2 regions of the Streptomyces sp. NPDC102437 genome follow, and region 2 is predicted to be linked to the other one. Evidence: riboswitches for the same ligand, from Rfam matches in the RefSeq annotation. Region 2 holds a riboswitch; the other holds the start of a gene.

Region 1 (3,398 bases), on a different contig from region 2:
GGCGAGCATCGTCGCCGCGAGGGCGGCACGGAAACGTTCGCCGCCCGACAGTGTGGCCGCCGGCTGTTCCGCGCGCTTGCCCTGGAAGAGGAAGCGCGCGAGCTGGGCGCGGATGTGGTTGTCGGTGACACCGGGCGCCATCCGGGCCACGTTCGCCGCGACGCTCAGTTTGTCGTCCAGCACATCGAGCCGCTGCGGTAGGTACCGCGCCGGTACGAAGGTCCTGGCATCGCCCGACAACGGGGCCAGCTCACCGGTGAGCGTGCGCAGCAGCGTCGTCTTACCGGCGCCGTTGCGGCCGACGAGCGCGATGCGCTCCGGCCCGTTCACCTGGAGGGTTCCCTCGCGCAGCCCCCCGAACCGGGGCGCAGCCCGTTCAGACTCAGCACGGTGCGCCCGGTGGGCACCGCCGTGTGCGGGAGGCTCACGCGGATCCCGGCGTCGTCGCGGATCGCGTCGGCGGCCTCCTCCAGGCGTTCGAGCGCCTCGCCGAGGCGCTCCTCGTGGACGCCGCGAAGCCTGCCCGCAGACTCCTGTGCCGATCGCTTCCGGCGGCCCGCCAGGATCTTCGGGAGGCCGCCCTCGGCCTCCGCCTTCCGGCCGTTCCTCTGGCGCCGGGCCAGCTTCGCCTGTGTCTCCTCCAGTTCACGCTTCTGGCGGCGCACATCGGCCTCGGCGGCCCGCAACATCCGCCGGCGGCCTCCTGTTCGGCGGCCACGGCCTCCTCGTACGCCGACCAGCCACCGCCGTACCAGTTCACCGAACCGGTGCGGAGCTCGGCGATGCGGTCTACGCGCTCCAGCAGTTCCCGGTCGTGGCTGACCACGACCAGTACGCCCGAGCGCCAGGAGTCGACGGCTTCGTAGAGCCTGCGGCGCGCGAACACGTCGAGGTTGTTGGTGGGCTCGTCCAGGAGCAGGACGTCGGGGTGCTCCAGCAGCAGCGCGGCCAGCCGGAGCAGGATGGTCTCCCCTCCGGACAACTGCCCCACGGCGCGGTCGAGTTCGATGCCGCCGAGACCGAGCGATCCCAGTGTCGCCAGGGCCCGTTCCTCGACGTCCCAGTCGTCGCCGACCGTCTCGAAGTGCTTCTCGTCGACGTCGCCGGCCTCGATGGCGCGCAGCGCGTCGCGCCGCTCGGCGATGCCCAGGGCCCGGTCCACCCGCAGTGTGGTGTCGAGGGTGATGTTCTGCGGAAGGTGGGCGAGACTGCCGCCGACGGTCACCGACCCCTGGGACGGGCGCAGTTGACCGGCGAGCAGCCGCAGCAGGGTGGACTTGCCCGCACCGTTGGCGCCGACGAGCCCTACGCGCCCCCGGCCGATGCTGAGCGAGAGACCATCGAGGACGGTGGTGCCGTCCGGCCACCGGAAGGTCAGGGCCGAGCAGGTGAGGGAGGCGTGGGGGGTGGTGGGTGTCGCCATGAGTGTTCCTCGCATTCGCAAGCGCAGTGAAGGGGGCTTCGTATGCGAGCACCACGCGGCGACCGGGCAGCGGAAGGAGGTGCGGCGGTCCTGAAGAGCGAAGGACGGCTCATGCACCGAGGTCGCATCCACGCGGGGTCACGGGCAGTGCGAAGCACTGCTACTGCGTGACGGGCGTACGGGGAAAGCCGTACGGCGTGATGTTCGCGAACCTCAGATGCGCAACGTCCACCTCAATCGGAGATAACAGGACATCGAAACTGTAACGACCGGGGGGCGGAAAGGCAATGTCACCGGGTCTTGGCGATCACTGGGCGAAATGCCCGCTTTTGTGAATTCGTGGCGCGAGTCACGTTGGGCCCGGGGGGTGCCGTGCCCCGTGAGCCGGTTCCCTTTCCGCGCAAGGGGAGCGGGTCGTGCGGTGTGAGGTGGATTACCGAAATTCCCGTTAATCGATCTTGTGGGCGAATTGCATTCGGAAATTGGGGTCTTGTCCCGTTCGGCTCTTCTCGCCTACGGTCACCGTCAATCCGGACGGAACGCCGAATCCTGCCGCCGTCCGACCATCCGACCACCCATGCACGGCAGGAGCGGGGGACCCAGGTAAGCCGCCGGTCCGGAATCCGGAACGGCTCGGGGTGGAGCCGCGCTCGCGTGCGGCCAGGCATCTCCAGCCTGAACCCGACAGCTCACCCCGCAGGCGACGGAGAGGAATCCACCATGTCCGCAACGGGTACGTACCGTCGTCGCAAGTCCACCCCGCTGACCCGCGGTTTCATAGCCGTGGGCACCGGCGCCGCCGCGCTCCTGCTGCCGCTGCTCGGTGCCCACACCGCCTCGGCGGCTCCGGCACAGTCCGCCGCCGCACCGGCCGCGCAGTCCGCGACGTACACCAACGATCTGGACGGCTGGATCAAGGAGTCGCTGGCCGTCATGGCCGAGCACAACATCCCCGGCAGCTACGACAGCATCCACCGCAACATCATGCGCGAGTCGTCCGGCAACCCCCGGGCAATCAACAACTGGGACTCGAACGCCGCCGCCGGGACGCCGTCCAAGGGTCTCCTCCAGATCATCGATCCGACGTTCCGGGCCTACCACGTGCCCGGGACCTCGACGGACAGCTACGACCCGGTCGCCAACATCACGGCAGCGTGCAACTACGCGGCCGCCAGGTACGGCTCCATCGACAACGTCTTCGGGGCCTACTGACGTACGCGACACCGCCGCCGCACCGCCGGGTGCCCCGTCCCGAGGTCAGCCCAGCCTCGGGGGTGTCCAGTCGGTGTGGCGGAGGATCGTGCGGACCGTGACACGGGACGGCGCGAGACGCATCGCCGCGTTGCGCAGCGCGACGGCCGCCGGGTGGGACAGCTGCTGGCCCATCCGGCCGGCCTGCCGCGCGGCCCGCGCGACCGACTGGCTGCGGGGTCGGCGCTCCGCGTCGTAGCTGCCGAGCGCCGACTCGACGGTCGCTTCGCCGGACACTGCGGCGGCCAGTGTCGCCGCGTCCTCCAGTGCCTGGCAGGCCCCCTGGCCGAGATTCGGGGTCATGGCGTGCGCGGCATCGCCGAGCAGTGCCACCCGGCCCACCACGTAGAAGGGAAGCGGGACGACCAGTTCGTGGACGTCATGGTGCAGGACGGCATCGGGCCGGGTCGCCGCCGGCAGGGCGGGAATCGGGTCGTGCCAGCCGTCGAACCGGCGGCGGACCTCCGCGAGCGGGTCGGGATGGCGCACACCGGCGGGAGCGTTGAGCACCGCGTGCCACTCGGCCCTGCCGTCGGCGAAGGCGATGCGGCCGAACTCGGCCCCCGGTCCCCAGGTCAGCTCGAAGTCGGCACGCAGGTCGACCGGCGACTCGGTGATGGCGCGCAGCACCGTCGAGCCGCTGTGGGCCGGACGGGGGATGTCCCGGGAAGAGCAGGCCGCGCAACCGGCTGCCGATCCCGCCGACGGCCACGACCAGCTCCGC
Region 2 (3,398 bases):
TGGCGTGGCGGACTCATCATGCGCGGACTGCGCACGCTTCCCGTGGAGTTCACCCCCGGGTCCGCCCACGTGAAAAGTGACACACCGTCAACTCTGTGACTTTCACGTGATCTGCGCTGCATCGACTTGTGACTCCCGTTCGAACCCGACTAGGTTCACCGTTCGACTCATCAGCCACACGTCAGCTACCCGGAAGGCAACCCCATGGGCTCCGCGAACGGCAAACACCGTCGCCCCCGTCAGGCACCCGCCATCGTCGTCGCCGCGGGCGTGACCGGATCGGCCATCGCCATCCCGCTGCTCGGCGCGTCCGGTGCCCACGCGGCCGACGCCACGACCTGGGACCGGGTGGCCGAGTGCGAGAGCGGCGGCGCGTGGAGTGCCGACTTCGGAAACGGCTACTACGGCGGCCTCCAGTTCTCGCAGGAGACCTGGAAGGCGTACGGCGGTGAGGCGTACGCGGAGCGCGCCGACCTCGCCAGCCGGGCGCAGCAGATAGAGGTGGCCGAGAAGGTGCTGGGCGACCGGGGCCCGCGGGCCTGGCCCAGCTGCGCGGTCATCTCCGGCCTGGCCGTGGGCGGGACGCTGCCGGGGGTGGACCCGGGCTCGGTGCCTGCCGACGACCCGGCCGGGAGCGAGAAGCCGGCTGACGACGCGTCGGCGGACCCGTCGGGCGACGCCACGCCGTCCGGCAGCGCCTCGGACAGTACGGACGCCGTGGACGGCGCGGACGGCTCGGAGGGGTCCGGCAAGCCGTCGGGGAAGAGCTCGTCGTCCCCGAAGCCCTCGGCCTCGACCGCCCCGTCCCCCGGATCGCCCGCCTCGCCCGACGTGTCCAGCGGCACGGGCGGCAAGCACCGCGGCGCGCCGGCTGCCGAGAAGGGGCGGAGCGCGGACGCCGACGGCCGCGAGTCGGGCCGTCACGCCTCGCGCGGCGGCAAGGACGCGCGCGACACGGCCGCACCGGCCGCCGACGGCACGTACACCGTCCACGCCGGCGACAACCTCTGGTCGATTGCTGACGCACAGAAGGTTCCCGGCGGCTGGCCCGCGCTCTACGAGGCCAACAAGGCTGCCGTCGGCGCCGACCCGGACCTCATCCTCCCTGGCCAGAGCCTCGATCTCGACGTGAAGGCCAAGTGAGGGAAGTCTGATAATCGACTAAAAGCGCCCCAAAAACTGGGCTAGTTCAGGGACCTATGTCCACTTATGCGTAAGTGAGACATGGGTCTCTTTGCGTCAACTGGCGTGTCGCGTTCGGGGAGCCCTTCGCATCGCGTCCCACCTGCGGAAACGACAGTTCTTCAGATGCGAGTAAGGGACGATTGTCCGATGTGTCCATCTTTGAATGTGAGGGTTGCGTATGTTTACGGTCTGAACCGCTCGCACCGCGGGCCCCGTCGACCGTCACGCCGAATCCTGCCGTCGGTCGAAGGGAACAGACGCGTAAAGCGCCGTAGGCAGGAGCGGGGGACCCAGGTAAGCGCCGACCCGATCGTCGAAAGACGCATCAGGACCGGCTTGGGGTGAAGTCGCGTGCTAGGACGTGCGACCGGGCAACTCACTTGGCCCGAACCCGACAGCTCACCTCGTAGGCGTCGGTGAGGAGAAGTTCCATGCTGCTTTCCAGCAAGGGCAAGCACCGCCGCCCGTCCAAGGCTGTCCGCATCGCCACGCTCGCCGGTGTTGCCGGTGCCGCAGTCGCCGTGCCCCTGATGGGCGCGACCGCCGCCTCCGCCGCCTCCGTCGCCACCTGGGACGCCGTCGCCCAGTGCGAGTCCGGTGGCAACTGGTCCATCAACACCGGTAACGGCTACTACGGCGGTCTGCAGTTCTCGCAGTCCAGCTGGGCCGCCGCCGGCGGTACGCAGTACGCCCCCCGCGCCGACCTGGCCACCAAGGCCCAGCAGATCGCCACCGCCGAGAAGCTCCTCGACATGCAGGGCCCCGGTGCCTGGGGCTGCGCCGGCGCCGGCAACCTGACAAACGACGGCGTCGACCCGGGCGTCAACACCGGCTCGTCCTCGAACTCCTCCTCCAACTCGACCGCGAGCTCCGGCGCCTCCGAGCAGCAGAGCGCCCCGGCCGCCCCGAAGCAGCAGGTCCAGCCGAAGCCGGCCGAGCGCACCGAGGCCCCCGCCGCCTCCCGCTCGGACCGCACCACCGCCCCGCAGGCCGAGTCGAAGAAGACCGTCACCACGCCGACCGGCGAGAAGGTCAAGAAGGGCGACGGCGAGTACAAGGTCGTCTCCGGCGACTCGCTGAGCAAGATCGCCGCCGACCACGAGGTCAAGGGCGGCTGGCAGAAGCTGTTCGAGCTGAACAAGGACATCGTCAAGGACGCCGACCTGATCTACCCGGGTCAGCAGCTGCACCTGACGAAGTAGTCGCGGCTCGCTCCTCCCCGAGTGCCACCCCGGCCCGGCGCGCATTCCCCCGTATGCGCCCGGCCGGGGTGCTGCCGTTCGTGCTCCGGGGAGCGGCGGACCGTTCAACTGTTGTAGTTACTGATCGGTAAAAATCTGACCGTTTGTCCGGCAATGTGTTCCCCCGGGTCCTTTTTCGTCCCAGGGGTCGGGCGGTCGGCCGACTGATCGGGCCGGGCCGGTTAGGCTCTTGTCGCAAGGCCAAAGCGACCCTGCACAACCAGCGTCATATCCCAGAAGGAGATGCCTCGTGCCGTCCATCGACGTCGTCGTAGCCCGGGAAATCCTCGACTCCCGCGGAAACCCCACGGTCGAGGTAGAGGTCGGCCTCGACGACGGCAGCACGGGCCGTGCTGCCGTTCCGTCCGGCGCCTCCACCGGTGCGTTCGAGGCCATTGAGCTTCGCGACGGTGACCCCAACCGCTACCAGGGCAAGGGCGTCGAGAAGGCCGTCCTCGCCGTGATCGAGCAGATCGGCCCGGAGCTCGTCGGCTACGACGCCACCGAGCAGCGGCTGATCGACCAGGCGATGTTCGACCTGGACGCCACCGAGAACAAGGGCTCGCTCGGCGCCAACGCCATCCTCGGCGTCTCGCTGGCCGTCGCCCACGCCGCGTCCGAGGCCTCGGACCTGCCGCTCTTCCGCTACCTCGGCGGCCCGAACGCGCACCTGCTGCCCGTTCCGATGATGAACATCCTCAACGGCGGTTCGCACGCCGACTCCAACGTGGACATCCAGGAGTTCATGATCGCGCCGATCGGCGCGGAGTCCTTCTCCGAGGCGCTGCGCTGGGGTGCCGAGGTCTACCACACGCTGAAGAAGGTCCTGAAGACCAAGGGCCTGTCGACCGGTCTCGGCGACGAGGGCGGCTTCGCGCCGAACCTGGAGTCCAACCGCGCCGCCCTCGACCTCATCCTTGAGGCCATCAAGGAGGCCGGCTACGTCCCGGGCAAGGACATCGCGCTCGCGCT

What was found. A riboswitch is a leader RNA that binds a small molecule or an ion and turns the genes downstream of it on or off. The one in region 2 is predicted to bind cyclic di-AMP.
Region 1: it holds a riboswitch for cyclic di-AMP, as region 2 does, so the genes downstream of both, ACIRJP_RS26235 (transglycosylase SLT domain-containing protein) here and ACIRJP_RS18090 (transglycosylase family protein) in region 2, are expected to answer to the same signal.

What each region holds. Positions count from the first base shown of each region.
Region 1 covers NZ_JBIWKI010000022.1:46,668-50,065, reverse strand. Annotated here, with positions in the region: partial or broken gene ACIRJP_RS26240 (ABC-F family ATP-binding cassette domain-containing protein) at 1-1,423, opposite strand, end outside; cyclic di-AMP (ydaO/yuaA leader) riboswitch at 1,986-2,139, shown strand; gene ACIRJP_RS26235 (transglycosylase SLT domain-containing protein) at 2,144-2,635, shown strand; partial or broken gene ACIRJP_RS26230 (FAD-dependent monooxygenase) at 2,681-3,398, opposite strand, start outside.
Region 2 covers NZ_JBIWKI010000012.1:230,049-233,446, forward strand. Annotated here, with positions in the region: gene ACIRJP_RS18080 (cytochrome P450) at 1-99, shown strand, start outside; gene ACIRJP_RS18085 (transglycosylase family protein) at 205-1,143, shown strand; cyclic di-AMP (ydaO/yuaA leader) riboswitch at 1,443-1,613, shown strand; gene ACIRJP_RS18090 (transglycosylase family protein) at 1,617-2,387, shown strand; gene eno (phosphopyruvate hydratase) at 2,677-3,398, shown strand, end outside.